DNA from 3 places in the Kitasatospora sp. NPDC022785 genome. Region 2 is predicted to be linked to each of the others. Evidence: riboswitches for the same ligand, from Rfam matches in the RefSeq annotation. Region 2 holds a riboswitch; each other region holds the start of a gene.
The links. Region 2 has a riboswitch for cyclic di-AMP ahead of ACZ3YO_RS07030 (glycoside hydrolase family 16 protein). Riboswitches for the same ligand answer to the same signal wherever they lie in the genome.

Region 1: another riboswitch for cyclic di-AMP. It lies ahead of ACZ3YO_RS20080 (M23 family metallopeptidase); the one in region 2 lies ahead of ACZ3YO_RS07030 (glycoside hydrolase family 16 protein).
Region 3: another riboswitch for cyclic di-AMP. It lies ahead of ACZ3YO_RS27800 (LysM peptidoglycan-binding domain-containing protein); the one in region 2 lies ahead of ACZ3YO_RS07030 (glycoside hydrolase family 16 protein).

The regions. Positions count from the first base shown of each region.
Region 1 is NZ_JBVHHB010000011.1:203,677-210,224, forward strand. It holds gene ACZ3YO_RS20075 (DUF2470 domain-containing protein) at 113-832, shown strand; gene ACZ3YO_RS20080 (M23 family metallopeptidase) at 1,239-2,279, opposite strand; cyclic di-AMP (ydaO/yuaA leader) riboswitch at 2,283-2,442, opposite strand; gene ACZ3YO_RS20085 (MFS transporter) at 2,754-4,292, shown strand; gene purB (adenylosuccinate lyase) at 4,351-5,781, opposite strand; gene ACZ3YO_RS20095 (MarR family winged helix-turn-helix transcriptional regulator) at 6,076-6,531, opposite strand.
Region 2 is NZ_JBVHHB010000003.1:298,811-305,358, forward strand. It holds gene ACZ3YO_RS07005 (SDR family NAD(P)-dependent oxidoreductase) at 1-553, opposite strand, end outside; gene ACZ3YO_RS07010 (TetR family transcriptional regulator) at 893-1,513, shown strand; gene ACZ3YO_RS07015 (alpha/beta hydrolase) at 1,929-3,071, shown strand; gene ACZ3YO_RS07020 (MoaF-related domain-containing protein) at 3,202-3,531, opposite strand; gene ACZ3YO_RS07025 (esterase/lipase family protein) at 3,790-5,169, shown strand; cyclic di-AMP (ydaO/yuaA leader) riboswitch at 5,383-5,508, shown strand; gene ACZ3YO_RS07030 (glycoside hydrolase family 16 protein) at 5,511-6,548, shown strand, end outside.
Region 3 is NZ_JBVHHB010000021.1:5,247-11,794, reverse strand. It holds gene ACZ3YO_RS27810 (SDR family NAD(P)-dependent oxidoreductase) at 12-437, opposite strand; gene ACZ3YO_RS27805 (cytochrome P450 family protein) at 732-2,009, shown strand; cyclic di-AMP (ydaO/yuaA leader) riboswitch at 2,284-2,451, shown strand; gene ACZ3YO_RS27800 (LysM peptidoglycan-binding domain-containing protein) at 2,457-3,362, shown strand; gene eno (phosphopyruvate hydratase) at 3,610-4,896, shown strand; gene ACZ3YO_RS27790 (FtsB family cell division protein) at 5,040-5,525, shown strand; gene ACZ3YO_RS27785 (DUF501 domain-containing protein) at 5,515-6,165, shown strand; gene ACZ3YO_RS27780 (Ppx/GppA phosphatase family protein) at 6,162-6,548, shown strand, end outside.

The DNA of each region.
Region 1 (6,548 bases), on a different contig from region 2:
GCAAGCGCGGCCTATACCCACATGCACACTCACTCCGAAGTCGCCCCGCCCACCTTGCCCTCGTCCGGCAAACTTATTAGGTTAGGCTCACCTAACTTATCCGGAGGTCGTCATGAGCCCCAGCCCCACCGACGTCGAGGTGTCCGAGCCCACCGCCGCCGAACGGGTCTGCAGCCTGCTCGGCGCCACCTCCTCGGTGGTGGTCCGCGCCTGCGGCGAGCATCACGACCTCGACACCCCGGTCGCGGTGCACGGCTCCCGGCTGCGCCTGAGCGCACCGCTCGACTCGCCGCTCACCCTGGCCGTGACCCGCGAACCGGACGGTCTCGCCGTCGTCCTGGACCTCACCGACGTCGCCCCGGTCGCCGTGCGCGACCGGGTCCGCGGCCGCGTCACCCTCGCCGGCCGGCTCCACGTCGCCCACCTCGCCGACGACGGCATCAGCGTCCACCTCCGCCTGGACGTCGCCCACGCCGTCCTCGCCACCCCGTACGGCACCAGTGCGCTCACCGGCGCCGATCTCGCCCTCGCCGCGCCCGACCCGCTCGCCCCGTACGAGGCCGGCCTGCTCACCCACCTCGCCGACGACCACCGCGACGCGCTCGCCGTGCTCACCCGGCTGATCGACCCCCGACTCCTCGCCGGCCGCCCGGAGATCCGCCCCCTCGCGCTCGACCGGTACGGCCTGGTGCTCCGCCTCGACCACCCGCACGGCCACCGCGACGTCCGCCTGGTCTTCCCCGAACCGGCCCGCGACGCCGACGAGTTCGGCCACCGGGTGCACCAGCTGCTGACCGCCGCCCACAGCGGACTGCCCGCCCACCGGTTCTGACCGGGCGGGCGGGCAGCGCGAACCGACGTACGGGCCGAACCGGGCCCCCGGCACCGGGCCGGAAGCCGGACCCGCCACCGAACGCCACCGAACCGCGACCCAGCCGAGAACCGAGGCGTGAAGCGCGTCGGGAACCCGGTCGAGACCCGAGGCGGCGAGACCCGAGCGAGGCGGGACCCGAGCGAGGCGGCGTGAACCGGGTCGAGCATCGCTCCAGGAAGCTCCCCGGAAAACGACAACGGCCGGCCCGGCCCGCGAAGTAGCTTCGCGAGCCGGGCCGGCCTGGGCGTGTCCCGCGCCCGTTGTTCCGCCGGTGGTGCGGCGATCACCCGGTCGAGCGGTCACCCGACATGACCATCCCGGGAGGTCGTACGCCCCGCACCCTGCGGTGGTCTCTGCCCGAAGGTCAGATGGAGACGCCGTGCGCCCGCAGGTAGGCGATCGGGTCGATGTCCGAGCCGTACTCCGAGCCGGTGCGGATCTCGAAGTGCAGGTGCGGGCCGGTCACGTTGCCGGTCGCACCGGAGAGACCGATCTGCTGGCCGGCGGTGACGGTCTGACCGATCTTCACGCCGATCGAGGACAGGTGCGCGTACTGGGCGTACTTGCCGTCGGCGAGCTTGATCTCGACCTCGTTGCCGTAGGCGCCGCCGTTGCCGGCCTTCACCACGGTGCCGGCCGCGATGGCGCGCAGCGGGGTGCCGGTGGAGGCGACGAAGTCGGCACCGGTGTGGTGGCCGGAGGCCCACATCGAGCCGGCCACGCCGTAGGCGGTGCCGAGCTTCGGGTTGGCGACGGGGGCGACGTAGCCGGAGGTGCTGGCCACCGCGGCCGGGGCCGGGGTGGTGGCCGGGGCGGCCGGCTTGGCGGCGGCGGGCGCCGGCTTGACGGCCGGGGCCTGCGCGGGCTTGGCGGCCTGGACCGGCTTCGGGGCGGCGGCGTGGGTGGCCGGCTTCGCCGAGTCCTGCGAGGCGGGCTTGGCGGGGGCGGCCGGCTTGGCGGCCTCGGCGGCGGCCGGAGCGGCGACGGCCTTGGCGGCGAGCGCGAGCTTCTGGCCCGGGAAGATCAGGTTCGGGTTGGAGCCGACGACCGAGCGGTTGTGGTCGTACAGCGCCTGCCAGCCACCGTCGACGTGCTTGGCGTTGGCGATCTTCGACAGGGTGTCCCCGCCGACGACCTTGTAGCTCTCCTCGACCGGGGCGGCGGCCGGCTTGGCGGCCTCGGCGGCGGCCGGAGCGGCGGCCGGAGCGGCGGCGGCCGGGGCGGCGTCGACGCTGGTGGCGCCGGTCCAGGTGCTGGTCTGCGCGGGCTTCGCGGCCGGGGCGGTGTGGGCCTGGGCGCTGATGGTGGTCACCAGCGGAAGGGCGAACGCGGCGCCGGTGACGGCGGTGGCGATACCGATGCGGGCGGCGCGGGGCAGGGCGATACGACGAGCCTGTGCGGGCATGGGGAATTTCCTCTCCGACGCCTGCGAGGTGAGCTGTCGGGTTCGGGCTGGAGTTGCCCGGCCGCATGCGCGGCTTCACCCCAAGCCGGACCGTGAATTCCGGTCCGGCGACTTACCTTTGGGTCCCCCGCTCCTGCCGTACAGAGTTCAGTTCGTACCACCAGGCAGCGGCAGGACTAGGCGTTCCACCCGGTGGCCACCCGGGCCAACGCCGGGCGGTCGCTGAACTAAAGCCCATCCGATCGGGTGAAGCAATGTCGATCTCTTGAACGGGCAACAAAAGCCGGAATGACGGTGACACTCCGAATGATCGGCTGCACAGTACGTGCACAATCGATTCACCGCGAGCCACTGATCCACGACGCTCCGCCGATTTCGGTGTCCGTCCGCATGCGATCACCTACGGAAAGCCATTCACCGACACACCCCCGGTGACCCTTGTCACGTCGGCCCCCCGGGGCGGACGATCGGGCCGTGACCAACTCCGAGGCCGGCACTCTGCGCCTGGGCACCGCGCAGGGCCGCTGGGTACTACTGGCGACGGTGCTCGGCTCCAGCATGGCGATGCTCGACGGCACGGTCGTGAACGTCGCCCTGCCCCGGATCGGCACCGATCTCGGGGCCCCGCTCGCCGCGCTGCAGTGGACTCTGAACGCCTATCTGCTCACCCTGGCCGGGCTGATCCTGCTCGGCGGCGCGCTCGGGGACCGCTACGGCCGGCGCCGGGTCTTCCTGCTCGGCGTCATCTGGTTCGCCGTCGCCTCGGCGGCCTGCGCCGCCGCACCCACCATCGAGGTGCTGATCGCCGCCCGCGCGGTCCAGGGCATCGGCGGGGCACTGCTCACGCCCGGCTCGCTGGCGATGCTTCAGGCCGTCTACCACCCGGACGACCGCTCGACGGCGGTCGGCCTCTGGTCGGGCCTGGGCGGGGTGTCGGCCGCGGTCGGCCCCTTCCTCGGCGGCTGGCTGGTGGACGGCCCCGGCTGGCGGTGGATCTTCCTGCTGAACATCCCGCTGGCCGTGGTGGTCGTGGCCGTGGCGTCCCGGCACGTGCCGGAGAGCCGGGACGAGAGCGCGACCGGCCGGTTCGACGTGCTCGGCGCGGCGCTGGCCGCGCTGGCCCTCGGCTCCGTCACCTACGCCCTGACCGCGGCCGGCGACGGGCTGACCCCCGGGGTCTGGCTGACCGGCGCGGCCGGGCTGCTGCTGGGCGCGGCCTTCGTCGTGGTCGAGCGCCGCACCCCGGAGCCGATGCTGCCGCTCGGCCTCTTCTCCTCCCGGCTGTTCACCGCGGTGAACCTGGTCACCCTCTGCGTCTACGCCGCCTTCAGCGGGGTGTTCTTCCTGCTGGTCGTGCAGTTGCAGATCGTCTCGGGCTTCTCGCCGCTCGTCTCCGGGCTGGCCCTGGTGCCGATCACCGTGCTGATGCTGGCGCTCTCCGCCCGGGCCGGCCGGCTGGGCAAGCGGATCGGCCCACGGGTGCCGCTCACCGTGGGCCCGCTGATCTGCGCGGCCGGCGTGATGCTGATGCTGCGGATCGGCCCGGGAGCCTCGTACTGGACGGACGTGCTGCCGGCCGTCACCGTGATGGGCTGCGGAATGGTGCTGCTGGTGGCACCGCTGACCGCGACCGTGCTGGCGGCGGTGGAGGTCCGGCACGCGGGCATCGCCAGCGGCGTCAACAACGCCGCCGCCCGCGCGGCCGGCCTGCTCGCGGTCGCCGCGCTGCCCGCACTGGCCGGGCTCAGCGGCGACGCCTACCAGGTGCCCTCCTCCGTGAACTCCGCCTTCCGGACGGCGATGCTGATCTGCGCCGGGCTGCTGGTCACGGGCGGGCTCACCGCGTTCACGACCGTCCGGGGCAACGTCCTGGCCGCCGAGGACCACCCGGTGGCCGAGCCGGACTGCCACTACTCCTGCGCCACCAACGCCCCGCCGCTCGACCCGGGCCACCTCGCCGCCGGGGCGTCCGCCCCGCGGGCCCCCGAAACGCCCGAGGGCCCCGCCACCTGACCGGCAGCGGAGCCCTCGTACGTCTGGGAAATCGTCAGGGAGATCGCCTGAGAAACCGTCAGAGAATGTCGCCGGGCGCGTACTTGGCGGCCTCCGGGTAGGCGGCCGCAACGGCCTCGACCTGGCGGACGACCTCGGCGACCTGTGCACCGGCCGCGCCGGTGAAGGAGAGCCGGTCGGCCAGCAGCGCGTCCAGCGCGGCCCGGTCCAGCGGCATCCGCTCGTCGGCGGCGAGCCGGTCCAGCAGCTCGTTCTCCCGGGCGCCGGCCCGCATCGCCAGCGCCGAGGCGACGGCGTGCTCCTTGATGACCTCGTGCCCGGTCTCCCGGCCGACGCCCGCGCGCACCGCGCCCATCAGCACCTTGGTGGTGGCCAGGAACGGCAGGTAGCGGTCGAGCTCGGCCTCGATCACGGCGGGGAAGGCACCGAACTCGTCGAGGACGGTCAGGAAGGTCTCCAGCAGACCGTCGAAGGCGAAGAACGCGTCCGGCAGCGCGACCCGGCGGACCACGGAGCAGGAGACGTCGCCCTCGTTCCACTGGTCACCGCCCAGCTCGGCGGTCATCGACGCGTAGCCGCGCAGGATGACGGCCAGGCCGTTGACGCGCTCGCAGGAGCGGGTGTTCATCTTGTGCGGCATCGCGGAGGAGCCGACCTGGCCCTCCTTGAACCCCTCGGTGACCAGCTCGTGGCCGGCCATCAGGCGGATCGTCTTGGCCAGGCTGGACGGCGCGGCGGAGAGCTGGACGAGCGCGGTCAGCACCTCGAAGTCCAGCGAGCGCGGGTAGACCTGGCCGACGGAGGTGAGCACGTTGTCGAAGCCCAGGTGGCCGGCCACCCGGCTCTCCAGCTCGGCGAGCTTGTCGGTGTCGCCGCCGAGCAGGTCCAGCATGTCCTGGGCGGTGCCGACCGGGCCCTTGATCCCGCGCAGCGGGTAGCGGGCGATCAGCTCCTCCAGGCGGCGGAAGGCGACCAGCAGCTCGTCGGCGACGGTCGCGAAGCGCTTGCCCAGCGTGGTCGCCTGCGCGGCGACGTTGTGCGAGCGGCCGGCCATGACCAGCTCGGTGTACTGGGCGGAGAGCCGGCCCAGGCGCACCAGCACGGCGACCGTGCGGTCGCGCACGTGCTCCAGCGACTGGCGGATCTGGAGCTGCTCGACGTTCTCGGTCAGATCCCGGGAGGTCATGCCCTTGTGGATCTGCTCGTGGCCGGCGAGCTCGCTGAACTCCTCGATCCGGGCCTTCACGTCGTGGCGGGTGACCCGCTCACGGGCGGCGATCGAGCCGAGGTCGACCTGGTCGATCACCCGCTCGTAGTCGGCGACGGCGCCCGCGGGCACCTCGACGCCGAGGTCCTGCTGGGCCTTCAGGACGGCGAGCCACAGGTGGCGCTCGAGGACCACCTTGTGCTCGGGGGACCAGAGCTGGGCCAGGGTCGCCGAGGCGTACCGGGAGGCCAGGACATTGGGGATCTGGGGCTTCGCGCTCACGCTTCGCAAGCCTAACAGCCGAGGTCAGGCGGAACGCCGCCGGACCGGGTGGACGGCCGCGACGCGCGCACGGCAGCCTCCCGCGCCCCCCTGCCCGCCGGCAGCCCCGACGGCCAGGCCCGGCCGCAGCCGCATCGACGGCCACGCCGGGGCGGGCCGGAGCCAGTCGCCCGCGCCGGAGGCCAGCCCGTCCACCAGCGCCCCGAACTCGCCCTCCCGGATTCCCGGCCCCACACCGGGCCCCCGGGCCGCGCGGCCCAGACTGCGCGACTCCGGGCCGCGCGGAGGCCCGGTCTACTGCGCGCCGGCGGCCCGGCCGGTCAGCACCGGCAGCACCTGGGAACAGATCGAGTGCAGCGACACCCGCTGCTCGTCCGTCATCGCCTCGAAGGCCTGGTGGGTACGGCTCATCTCGGCGCGGATCAGGCCCAGGATCTCCCGGCCCTGCCCGGTGATCACGACGATCTTGACCCGCCGGTCACCGGCCGCCGCCTCACGGTTGGCCAGGCCCAGCGACTCCAGCCGGTCGACGATCCCGGTCACATTGGAGGCGTCACAGCCGAGCCGCCCGGCCAGCGCCCGCATCGGCACCGGCTCCTGCACCGCGCCGAGCGCCTTCGCCTGCGAGGAGGAGAGCCCGTGCCGGGCCGCCGCAGCCGCGAAGTCCTGGAAGTAGGCGGCGCCGACGGCGGCCAACGCCTCCATCAGCTCGGCGTTGGTCGGTACGGTCGTCGTCGCTGTCGAACCCATGGAGCCAGCGTACGGCC
Region 2 (6,548 bases):
CGCAGACCGCGCGCAGTCCCTGCTTCGAGTACTCCGACGCGATCGCGTGCGTGAAGGACTGGATACCGCCCTTGGTCGCGGCGTACGCGGCCATGTAGGGGTGGGCGAAGGTCGCGGAGGTGGAGCTGAAGTTCACCACCACGCCCTTCCCGCCGGCGAGCAGGGCGGGGAGAGCCTCGCGGGTCATCAGGAACGTGCCGGTCAGGTTGACCGCGATCAGCTTGTTCCAGAACTCCAGCGTGGTCTCGTGGGTGTGCGAGGAGCGGAGGATCCCGGCGGCGTTGACCAGGACGTCCAGCCCGCCGAGGCCGGCCACCGCCTCGGCGACACCCGTCCGGACGGCGGCCTCGTCCGAGATGTCCAGCACCGTGATCGTCAGCCGGTCGGCGGTGCCTGCGGCGGCCGCCCGGTCCAGGGTGGCCTTGAGGCCGTCCTCGTTGACGTCGACCGCGACGACCCGCCCGCCCTCGCAGAGGATCCGGTGCACGGTGGCCTGGCCGATGCCCGAGCCGCCGCCGGTGATCAGGACGTTCCGTCCGCTGAAGCGCTCCATGGTGGTACTCCGTTCGTTCATGGTCTCGCGACCCTCGCATGGCACGGTACGCCTAAGTGGCACGACGTGCCAATAAGGCTCGATGTGCCACTGCGACACGCCGTGTGAGCGCGCTGCGCTGCGCCGACGTGACCCGCTGCGCCACCACGACCCGCCGCACCCACCTGGGTACGCCACGCCACCCGGGCGCGCCACGCCACCACGACGCGCCACGCCACCCGGGCGCGCCAGGCCGCCCAGGCATGCCGCGTCCCCGCGACACGCCACGCCACCACGGCACGCCGCGCCGAAGTGGCACGTCGCGCCACCGCGCCCGCCCGCCCGCGTACGCTGACCACCGTGACCGGACGCCCGACCCTGAACCAGCGCCGCCGTGACGCCACCCGGCTGGAGATCGCCCGCAACGCCGCCGAACTCTTCGCCGAGCGCGGCGCCGAGGCGGTCACCGCCGAGGAGATCGCCCTCGCCTCCGGCATCTCGCTGCGCACCTTCTACCGCTACTTCTCGGTGAAGGAGGACGCCGTCGCCCCGTTGCTGGCGGCGGGCGGGCAGCGTTGGGTCCTGCTGTTCGCGGAGAGCTCGGCCGAGCTGTCGGTACGTGCGGCGCTGGAGCGCTCGGCGGTCGAGTCGCTGACCCCGTCCGACGACCCGGCCGTCGAGGCCATGCACTGGACCCGCGACCTGCTCCGGGACCCGAGCCTGGCCGACGTCTGGCAGCGGGTGCACGGCGACTCGGAGGAGCGGCTGCGCGAGGTGATCGCCTCCCGTTGCCCGCACGGGACGGACGCGCTGGAGATCCGGCTCGCGGCGGCGGCCGCGACCACCGCCATTCGGGTGGCGTTGGAGGAGTGGGCCTTCTCACAGGCCCCGACCACCGGCCCGGGATCGCCCCAGGAACTGGGCGCCCGCTGCATGCGCGAACTGACCGCGGGCCTGCGCCTCTGGACGCTCGTCAGCTGACCGGGCGCCAGTTCACCGGGCGCCAGTTCACCACCGGCACCGGCCCGTGCCCGCACCACGGCCCCGCGCCACCGCCCAGCTGCGCCACGGCCCACCTGCGCCACCGAACGCCTCGCGCCACGCCCGGAGCGCCCGATGCGCGCCCCGCCCGTATCACCCGCGGCCTCGCACCACCGCACCCCCGCAGCGCACCACCGCACGCCCCCACGTCATACTTCCGGACCCCGTCCCACCCGCGGATCCCCGCTGGTCGGCGGGTTCGGAAGGCCTCCGTGGACCGCTAGGGTTGTTGACCGAGCCTCGGCGACGGCCCCCGCTGCGGACGGGGGAACCGGGGCGGCCGTCCCGAGTGTCCTGGCAACTGGCCGCCGGTGGTCGGGGCAGGGGACGTACGAGGCGTGGGAGCAAGTAGGACATGGGTCTGACGAGCCACAAGGTGCTGGCGCTGACCGTCTTGATCGCGGTCGTGATGATGGCCGGCACGGTCTGGCTGTGGCCGAGGCTGGCGAAGCAGACCTGGCAGGCGGTGTTCGGCCGGATCGGCGCGCTGCTCGCCACCCAGCTCACGGTGCTCGCCGCACTCGGCCTGGTGGCCAACAACTACTTCGCCTTCTACAGCAGCTGGGACGACCTGCTCGGCACCGGCGACTCCGGCCCGGTGGTCATCCAGAACAAGGCGGACGCCTCCGGCCGGCTCACGGTGGAGACCATCGGCCACGCCTCCGTCCAGGGCGGCGGTGCGCTCGGTCGCGAGCCCAAGCAGTCCGGCGAGATCCGCGAGGTGCGGATCGACGGGGCCACCACCCGGCTCTCCACCGAGGGATACGTCTACCTGCCTCCGCAGTACTTCCAACCGGAGTACGCGCAGCGGCAGTTCCCGGTGGTGATCGTCAGCACCGGCTTCCCCGGCATCGCCAAGAACCTGGTGACCCGGCTGAACTACCCGGGCGCGGCGCTCAAGCTGCTCCAGGAGGGGAGGATGCAGCCGACCGTGATGGTGCTGGTGCGTCCCTCGCCCGCGCTGCCGCTGGACACCGAGTGCGAGGACATCCCGGGCGGCGCCCAGTCGGAGACGTACTTCACCAAGGACGTCCCGTCGGCGCTCCAGGCGAGCTACCGGGTCTCCGCCGACCCGCGGGCGTGGGGCTTCATGGGCAACTCGACCGGCGGCTACTGCGCGCTCAAGCTCGCCATGCGGCACCCGGAGGTCTTCCCGACCGCCGTCTCGCTCTCCGGCTACTACCAGGCCGCCGACGACCCGACCGTCCCCGACCTCTTCAAGGGCAGTGAGCGGAGGCGCAACGAGGCCGACCTGATGTGGCGTCTCAAGAACCTGCCGCAGCCCAAGGTGTCCGTGCTGCTGGCCGGGACCAAGGAGGGCGACGGCAACTACCGGCGCGAGACCGAGGCGTTCGTGGCCGCGGTGCAGAGCCCGATGAAGGTCTCGTACAGCATGCTGCACACCGGCGGCCACAACTTCGAGACGTGGAGCAAGCTGCTGCCGTCCTCGCTGGAGTGGCTCTCGCAGCACCTCCAGGTGCCGGGCCAGCCGGTCTGACGGGGCGGCCGGTCCGGCCGGTCCGGCAGGTCTACCGGCTCAGAGCACCGGCTCAGAGCACCGGCTCAGAGCACCGGCTCAGAGCACCGGCGCAGAGCATCGGCCCGACCCACCTGCTCAGCGCACCGGCTCAGGCCACCGGCTCCAGCGTGCCCGTGTGCAGCTCGCCGACCCGGCCGCCCTCGCCCTCGTACGTCCAGAACGCACGCACCGTCAGCTTTCCGAGGTCCATCACGTGGCTGACGGTGATGCCGCTCTGCTCGGTCCAGCTGACGAAGTACAGCTCCGGGCCCACCTCGGCGACGTGCAGCGCCACGTCCTCCCACTGGCCGGCCGACTCGCCGAGGCCCTCCCAGCGCAGCCGCTTGCCGTCGGCCGAGTAGGCGTTGCGGAAGGCCGCGCCGTTGTCGACCTGGAAGAGGTAGGTGCGGCCGGCGAAGGCGGGCAGGGGCGCGGTCATGGCGGGACGGGTCCTCGTCTCTCGTCTGGGCGGTACGGCACCGCGGGTGGAGCTCCAACCTATCCGACGGGTGACCTCGGCGGCGGCCTTGCGGCCACTCCCGCCACGGCACAGGCCGCCACGCCGCCCGCCCGCCGGGTGTGACACCGGCACATGGGCGGCCCGGCGGCCCGGCCGTACCGTGCAGCTCCGGCCCACCGGGACGTGGGCCTGCCCCAGCCCGCCCTACGGCCCACCGGCCCGACCAGGGAGCCGCCGATGCCCGCCGCCTCGCGCCTCACCACCGGACGCCCGTCCGACAGACGCCCGTCCGACAGACGACCGCCCGCCACCCCGCGCCCCGCCACCCCGCGCCCCACCGCCCGCCGTCCGTCCGCCGTCCTCACCGCCGTCCTCACCGCCGTCCTCACCCTCGCCGCCCTCCTCCTCGGTGCGCCCCCACCCGCATCGGCGGCCACCGCCGCCCCCGCCATCGCATCCCTCACCCTGGAGGCCGGCTTCCCCGCCCCCGGCAACGGCTGGGCCAAGGTCGAGCGCTACCTGGACACCAATACCGGCTTCCGCACCGAGCAGTACCCGCCCGGCGGGCGCGGTGACCAGGACGGCGCCCGCCTCACCTACTTCGGCGGTGTCCGCCAGCCCTACTCCGGGCGCTTCCTGCTCTACTCCGCCGCCGGCTGGGACACCAGCAGTCGCGCCACCCCCGTCCTGCTCGTCCACGGCGCCAACGACAACGCGGACCGCGCCTGGGCCGACCCGGGCGAGAGCGGCACCTGCGGCGCGTCCGCCTGCCCCTCCACCGGGCTCGCCCAGTACCTCGCCGGCACCGGCCACCGCGTCTTCGCGATCGGGTTCGCCCACAAGCAGGGCGACAACCTGCTCCAGGCACAGGCCGTCGGCGACGCGATCGCCCTGATCCGCGCCCGGCTCGGGGTGCCCCGGGTGGACGTGGTCGCGTGGAGCAAGGGCGAGGTCGCGGCCCGCGCGTACGTGTCCTCGGTGCGTCCGTCCTGGGGCCGGGCGTACGCGGGCGACGTCCGCCGCCTGGTCACCCTCGGCGGGCCGAACGGCGGCCTGGACTACGTGTACGCGCACGGCTGGGCGTTCTCGCTGGCCACCTGGCCGGCCTGTGGCGGCACCGCCAACGCGCCGTCTCCGCACCTGTACATGACCTGCTACGGCACCTCCACCGCCCAGCCCTGCCTCGGGGTGCTGCCCAGCGGCGGGTACGACTGCTACCCGGGCCAGCGCCAGCTGCTCGCCCGCTGGGACGCCACCTACGGGGTGGACGGCTCAGCCCAGGACTGGTGGACGACCTACTACGGCGGCCAGGGTTACTACACCTCCGGCCAGGGCATCCAGGCGGCCATCGACGCCGGCTCGCTGATCGGGCCGCTCCAGCAGGCGGGCGTCCCGGCGGCGGTCCGCACCTACCTGCTGGCCGGCGGCTCGGCCGACATCCCGGGCGTGCTCAACGAGAACCGCGGGCCGAGCGACGGCATCGTCCTCACCCGCAGCGCCCTGGACGCCACCGGGATCGGTACCCTCGGCGGCACCCGGCTGCTCACCGGGCTCAACCACCTGGAGCTGGCCTGGTCCCCGGACGCGATGAGCCAGGTGGACAGCTGGCTCGGCTGACCGGCCAAGCCAACTGATCCACTCCGCACCGTCGTTGATCGACTCCACTGTGAGCTGCGCGACAACGCCCCCCGTCGGGTTGTCGCCTCCCGGACGGCCTGCCTAGCCTGCACGGGACGTCCGCTTCGCGGACCTCCGCCGTCGGGACGCCGAGTCCTGTCCACCCGCCGGCCGGCAACCGAGCACCACAGCGGACGGGAGCGGGGGACCCAGGTCAGTGCCCGGCCCGTGCGCTCCGTGCGCGCGGGCCGCGGCTAGGGGTGAAGCCGCTCCAAGGGCGGCCGGGCGACCTCAGCCCGAACCCGACAGCTCACCTCGCAGGCGTCACAGAGGACACCGCCATGCAGAAGCCTGCCCGGCGCGCCGCGCCGCGCCATGCTCGCCCCTCCCGCCGCGGCCGCAACGCCGCCTTCGCCGTCACCGGAGCGCTCGCCATCAGTGGCGCCGGACTGCTCGGCGTGCCGGCGGTGACCGGGGCCCAGGCGGCCACGGCGCCGACCGTCACCCAGGACAAGCTCGGCCCGGCCACCATGGTCGCGGGCAAGGCCTCCACCGCCTCGCTGACCGTCCACTCGTCGGCCTGCTTCACCGCCAAGACGGTCGGCGTCGGCGTGCGCGACGCGGCCGGCCACAACCTCGACTTCCCCGGCAACGTCTCCAACAAGCAGATCTGCCCGAGCGGGCTGTCGATCACCACCGGCTCGCGCACCCTGCCGGCCGGCACCTACACCCAGTTCGGCTTCTGGCAGGACAACGGCGGCGCCTGGCACAACCTGGCCTCCCAGCAGCTGGTGGTCTCCAACGCCACCGCCACCCCCGCGCCGACGCCCACCGCCGCCCCGGCGCCGACCCCGTCGGCGACCCCCTCGCCGAGCGCCACCGGCACCCCGGCCACCGGCGCGCCCGTGGCCGGCAAGAAGCTCACCTGGTCCGACGACTTCAACAGCCTCGGCCTGGGCTCCCGCTGGACCGCAGACAAGAGCAGCTCGTACCACTACGGGGACCACAACCCGAACGACAACAAGCTCGACTGGCTGAACAAGAACAACGTCAGCGTCTCCGGCGGCGTCGCCACCTTCACCGCCAAGCCGGGCGCGCACACGCTGGAGAACGGCAAGCAGGCCTGGGACACCGGCCTGCTCACCACCGAGTACTCCAACGAGGCCTTCAAGGTGAAGACCGGCGACTACGCCGAGACCCGGGTCAAGCTCCCGGCCGGCACCGGCGCCTGGCCGGCGCTCTGGACCTGGAACGGCACCAGCGGCACCCACGGGGAGATCGACTCCTTCGAGTACCACCCCGACAACCCGAACCTGCTGGAGCTGACCAACCACGTCAACCCGGGCCACCTGTACTACACGGACGCCAAGGCGATCGCG
Region 3 (6,548 bases), on a different contig from region 2:
GGACGGTCGGGTCAGACCGTCGCGACGTCCTCCACCGGCCGGCGCTGCTGCGGGACCACGACCTCGCCGATGGCCTCGCCGACCAGTGCGAGCAGCTCGGCGAGCCGCTCCAGGTCGAGGTGGTCGGGCAGCTCGTCGAGGGAGACGATCCGCTCGCCGTCCGGCCCGGCGACGCAGAACAGGTCGATCGGTCCGAGGTGCTTCTCGGCGGTGTCGACCAGGGCGGCGACGTCGCTGGGCCGGCGGATGTCGCCGCAGACGCCGACGACCGGGCAGCCCGGCCGGTCGAGCTCGGCGGCGAGGTCCTCGGCGATGCCCTCCCGCTGGTCGGCGACGAGCACGCCGACGGCGCCGGCGGCGGTGAAGCGGCGTGCGAGGTCGGCACCCGACCCGCCGTCGAGTACGGCGATGACCACGACTGCCCCGGTGACCCGCATGGTGCGCTCCTCCCTGGTGGGCGGCTCCGCACCGGCGCCCACGTGTTGCTTTGCGGAGGATCGTAGGCTTGTCCTGACCCTCCGCAACAGGGATTACCCCTCAGGTGACCAGGCTCACGCCTGCCGCGCCCGAGAACCCGCCGAGCGCGGGCCGGGGACCGACCCGCCGCGCCCGACGGCCGACACGTCCCCTGTCGGGCCCACCGGCCGACACGTCCCCTGCAGGGGGGCGGCCCCGCCGGCCGACCGGCCCGGCAGGGAACCGCGCCGATCCCCACCGGATACCGTCGACGCATGCCAGTTCAGCCCGATTCCGCCCGCCCGCCGCTCTTCACCTGGGACTTCGCCGCCGACCCGTACCCGGCGTACGCGTGGCTGCGGGAGCACGAGCCGGTGCACCGCACCACCCTGCCGAGCGGGGTGGAGGCCTGGCTGGTGACCAGGTACGCGGACGCCCGGCAGGCGCTCGCCGACAGCCGGCTCTCCAAGAACCCGGTCCACCACAGCGAGCAGGCCCACCGCACCGGCAGGGTCGGCATCCCGGGCGAACGCCAGGCCGACCTGATGACCCACCTGCTGAACATCGACCCGCCGGACCACACCCGGCTGCGGCGCCTGGTCTCGAAGGCCTTCACGCCCCGCCGGGTGGCCGAGTTCGAGCCCCGGGTGCAGCAGCTCACCGACCGGCTGATCGACGGTTTCGCGGAGCGCGGCAGCGCCGACCTGATCCACGAGTTCGCCTTCCCCCTCCCCATCTACGCGATCTGCGACCTGCTCGGGGTGCCGGCCGAGGACCAGGACGACTTCCGGGACTGGGCGGGCATGATGGTGCGCCACACCAGGCCGGGCCAGGGAGGGGGCCAGCGCGGCGGTGTGGGGCGGGCGGTCAAGCGGATTCGCGCGTACCTGGCGGAGCTGATCCACCGCAAGCGGGCCGACCTCGGCGACGACCTGATCTCGGGTCTGATCAGGGCCAGCGACCACGGCGAGCACCTCACCGAGAACGAGGCCGCGGCAATGGCCTTCATCCTCCTCTTCGCCGGCTTCGAGACCACCGTCAACCTGATCGGCAACGGCACCTACGCGCTGCTGCGCAACCCGGAGCAGCGGGCGCTGTTGCAGGACTCCGTCGCCCGCGGCGAGAGCGCCCTGCTGGAGACCGGGATCGAGGAACTCCTGCGCTACGACGGGCCGGTGGAGCTGGCCACCTGGCGGTTCGCGACCAGCCCGCTGACCATCGGCGGGGTGGAGATCCCGGTCGGCGACCCGGTGCTGGTGGTGCTCGCGGCGGCGGACCGCGACCCGGCGCGGTTCGCCGACGAGAACACCCTCGACCTGGCCCGGACGGACAACCCGCACCTGGGCTTCGGGCACGGCATCCACTACTGCATCGGGGCCCCGCTGGCCCGGCTGGAGGGCCGGGCGGCGCTGGCCACCCTGCTCACCCGATTGCCCGATCTGCGGCTGGCCGAAAGCCCGGAGAATCTGCGCTGGCGGGGCGGCCTGATCATGCGTGGCCTCCGTGAGCTTCCGGTCGAATTCAGTCCGGAGAAGAAGCCCGTCGCAAGCTGACAAACCCTCCGCGGACCTGCCGTCAGGTCCGTGAGTGTCACGGCCTGAGGATCCGACACTCTGACGAGACGTCTCCGACACGCCGCGACAGGGGGGTTGAACCATCATCAACCCGGACATATCGCCTCCGTTGGTGGACGATCGATCACGCACCGTAATTTCTGTGTGATATCGGCGATATGAGCTTGTGATTGGTAAGAGGATCTGTCTACCCTCCGTGGAGTTCGCAGCTGCGGACCTCGTGCGCGGGACGCCGAATCCTGCCCGCCGTGTCACGGGAAACCGACCAGACCCTGGGCAGGGGCGGGGGAACCAGGTTTGTTGCCGTCCTCCACGGCTTGGGGTGAAGCCGCTCGCGCGGGCAGAAAGTCCGTGCGACGCGGCCGGGCCACCTCCCGGTCCGAACCCGACAGCTCACCTCGCAGGCGTGCGGAGAGGGACCTCTTCATGCTGTTCGTTGGAACTGGCCGTCACCGTCGTCGTACCCAGGCCGAGAAGGCCATCGCCGTCGCAGGTGTGGCCGGCGTCGGACTCGCGATGCCGATCCTCACCGCCACCGGCGCCGCGGCTGCCCCCGCCTCGACCTGGGACTCCGTGGCCCAGTGCGAGAGCGGCGGCAACTGGAGCATCAACACGGGCAACGGCTTCTACGGCGGTCTGCAGTTCACCTCCAGCACGTGGAAGGCGTACGGCGGCACCTCGTACGCGCCGCAGGCCCACCAGGCCAGCAAGGCCCAGCAGATCTCGGTCGCCGAGAAGGTGCTCGCCTCGCAGGGCCCGGGTGCCTGGCCGGTCTGCTCGCAGAAGGCCGGCCTGAGCAAGGGCGGTGCACCGGCCTCGGTCGACACCTCCACCGATGCCGCGCCCGCCGCTCCGAAGCCGGCCCAGTCGAAGCCCGCGCAGCCGAAGCCCGCCCAGAAGCCCGCCGCCCAGTCGCACGCCCAGCAGCAGACCCAGCCGTACGCGCAGCAGGAGACCCAGGCCCCGGGCTTCTCCGGCCAGGCCGGCTGGGACGCCGAGGCGAAGGTGTACTGGTACCAGAACAACGGCGGCTGGTACTGGACCAGCCACCCGAGCGTCTACCAGCAGTACGCCGGTCAGGCCGCGAGCCAGGACACCCGTGCCGCCCAGAGCACGCCGGTCGCCCAGAGCGCCCCGGTCGCGCCTAGTGCCCCGGCCGCCCAGCAGTACGCCGGCCACGGCTACACCGTCCAGTCCGGCGACACGCTGGCCGGCATCGCCGCTACCCAGGGCGTCTCCGGCGGCTGGGAGTCGCTGTACGACGGCAACCGCGGCACCGTCGGCTCCGACCCGAACCTGATCCTGCCCGGCCAGGTGCTCAACCTCGGCTGAGCGGCCCCGTCTTCACGGTGATTCGACGAAGGGGGCCGGATTCGACCCCCTTCGTCCGCATCTGGTCGCCTTCCGTGGGGCAACCAGGTGAACTACCGGGGGGTAGCAGGGCCACACGCTGAGACGGGACCGAGGTCAGCGTGGCCCCGAGAGCCCGTGCGGTTAGGCTCTGGTCGTAACGACTCCGCAATCGTTCGCCCGACAGCACCCATCGTCGGGCGGACCTGCTTCCGCTAGGAGATGCCTCGTGCCGTCCATCGATGTCGTCGTAGCCCGTGAGATTCTCGACTCGCGTGGCAACCCCACGGTCGAGGTCGAGGTCGGCCTCGACGACGGCAGCACCGGTCGTGCCGCTGTCCCGTCCGGTGCCTCCACCGGTGCCTTCGAGGCCCTGGAGCTGCGCGACGGTGACAAGAACCGCTACTTCGGCAAGGGCGTCGAGAAGGCCGTCCTGGCCGTCATCGAGCAGATCGGCCCGGAGCTGGTCGGCTACGACGCCACCGAGCAGCGCCTGATCGACCAGGCCATGCTCGACCTGGACGCCACCCCGGACAAGTCCTCGCTCGGCGCCAACGCCATCCTGGGCGTCTCGCTGGCCGTCGCGCACGCCGCCTCCGAGGCCAGCGACCTGCCGCTGTTCCGCTACCTGGGCGGCCCGAACGCGCACGTCCTGCCGGTCCCGATGATGAACATCCTCAACGGCGGCTCGCACGCGGACTCCAACGTCGACATCCAGGAGTTCATGATCGCCCCGATCGGCGCGGAGTCCTTCTCCGAGGCCGTCCGCTGGGGCGTCGAGGTCTACCACACCCTCAAGGGCGTCCTGAAGGAGCGCGGCCTCTCCACCGGCCTCGGCGACGAGGGCGGCTTCGCGCCGAACCTGGACAGCAACCGCGAGGCCCTGGACCTCATCACCGAGGCCATCCAGAAGGCGGGCTACGTGCCCGGCCGCGACATCGCGCTGGCGCTGGACGTCGCCGCCTCCGAGTTCTACGAGGACGGCGCCTACCAGTTCGAGGGCAAGGCGCTCACCTCCGCCGAGCTCATCGAGTACTACGCCGAGCTGGTCGCCTCGTACCCGCTGGTCTCCATCGAGGACCCGCTGGACGAGTCGGACTGGGACGGCTGGAAGGCCATGACCGTCAAGCTGGGCGACAAGGTCCAGCTGGTCGGCGACGACCTGTTCGTCACCAACCCGGCCCGCCTGGCCAAGGGCATCGAGACCGGCACCGCCAACGCGCTGCTGGTCAAGGTGAACCAGATCGGTTCGCTGACCGAGACCCTGGACGCCGTCGAGCTGGCCCAGCGCAACGGCTACCGCTGCATGATGTCGCACCGTTCCGGCGAGACCGAGGACGTCACCATCGCCGACCTGGCCGTCGCCACCAACTGCGGCCAGATCAAGACCGGTGCCCCGGCCCGCTCCGAGCGCGTCGCCAAGTACAACCAGCTGCTGCGCATCGAGGAGATCCTCGACGACGCCGCCGAGTACGCCGGCCGCGGCGCCTTCCCGCGCTTCCGCTCCGCGGAGTAATCGACGCGGTAGGCACGAGGGCCGACCGCGCCCGCCCGTGCAAGCCTGACCGGTGCCCCGCCGTTCACCCCGTAGGGTGGACGGCGGGGCACCGGCGCGACCAGGAGGGGATACGGGAGATGGCAGGCTGGAGGATCCCGGGCTTGGCGGCCCGGCCTCGCTTCACGAGCCGGGCGACCGTCCTCGTCCTGGTTCTCTGCTCGCTGGTGGCGATCCTGGCCTACCCGACCCGGCAGTTCATCTCCCAGCGCTCCGAGATCTCCGCCCAACGGGCGAAGGCCGAGCACGCCCGGCAGCAGGTCGAGCAGCTGCGCCGGGAGAAGGCCCGCTGGCAGGACCCGGAGTACGTCAAGGCGCAGGCCCGTTCGCGGCTGCACTACGCGATGCCGGGGGAGACCCCGTACATCGCGGTGGACCCGGCCGGTCAGGGCGCCGCCAAGTCCTCCGTGTCCTCACCCGCCCCGTCCGACGGTGAGGCCGCCGCTCCCGCGAAGGCCGTCAAGCCCTGGTACGCCAGCGTCTGGGACTCGGTGGACGCCGCCGACACCGCCGCCCTCGCCCCGCCCTCTCCCCTCCCTCCGCAGACACCCCTGCCCCCCGCTGGAGTCAGCTCCCCTCATGACCACTGAGAACCACCCCTCCGTCTCCGACGCCGACGTCGCGGCCATCGCCGCCCAGCTCGGCCGCGTCCCGCGCGGTCTGCGCGGCGTGGCACACCGCTGCCCCTGCGGCAACCCGGACGTCGTGGAGACGGCCCCCCGGCTCGCGGACGGCACGCCGTTCCCGACCCTCTACTACCTGACCTGCCCCAAGGCCGCCTCGCTGATCGGCACCCTGGAGGCGGACGGCGTGATGAAGGACCAGACCGCCCGGCTCGCCGAGGATCCGGAGCTGGCCGCCGCCTACCAGAAGGCCCACGAGGACTACATCGCCCGCCGTGACGCCATCGAGGTGTTGGAGGGCTTCCCGAGTGCCGGCGGGATGCCGGACCGGGTGAAGTGCCTGCACGTGCTGGTCGGCCACTCGCTGGCGGCCGGCGAGGGCGTCAACCCGCTCGGCGACGAGGCGATCGGCATGCTGGAGGACTGGTGGGCCAAGGGCCCGTGCGTCTCCGCCGCCGAGGTCGAGGCCGCGGGTGAGCGGGTCGCGCGCAACCGGGCCAAGGAGCAGGACCACGCGGCGGTGATCGCCGCCAAGCAGCAGAAGGCCGCCGAGCGCGCCGCCAAGAAGCAGGCCGCGGCCGAGGGCACCGAGGAGGCCGGCGCATGACCACCACCCGGGTCGCGGCGATCGACTGCGGCACCAACTCGATCCGCCTGCTGGTCGCCGACCTCGACCCGCAGACCGGGGTGATCACCGACCTCGACCGCCGGATGGTCATCAACCGGCTGGGCCAGGGCGTGGACCGGACCGGCCGGCTGCACCCGGACGCGCTGGCCCGCACCTTCGCGGCCTGCCGCGAGTACGCGGAGATCATCTCCGGCTTCGGCGTCGGCCCCGACCGGATCCGCTTCGTCGCCACCAGCGCCTCCCGGGACGCCGAGAACAGCGACGAGTACACCAAGGGCGTGCGCGACATCCTGGGTGTCTCGCCCGAGGTCGTCAGCGGCGAGGAGGAGGCGCACCTCTCCTTCGTCGGCGCCACCAAGGAG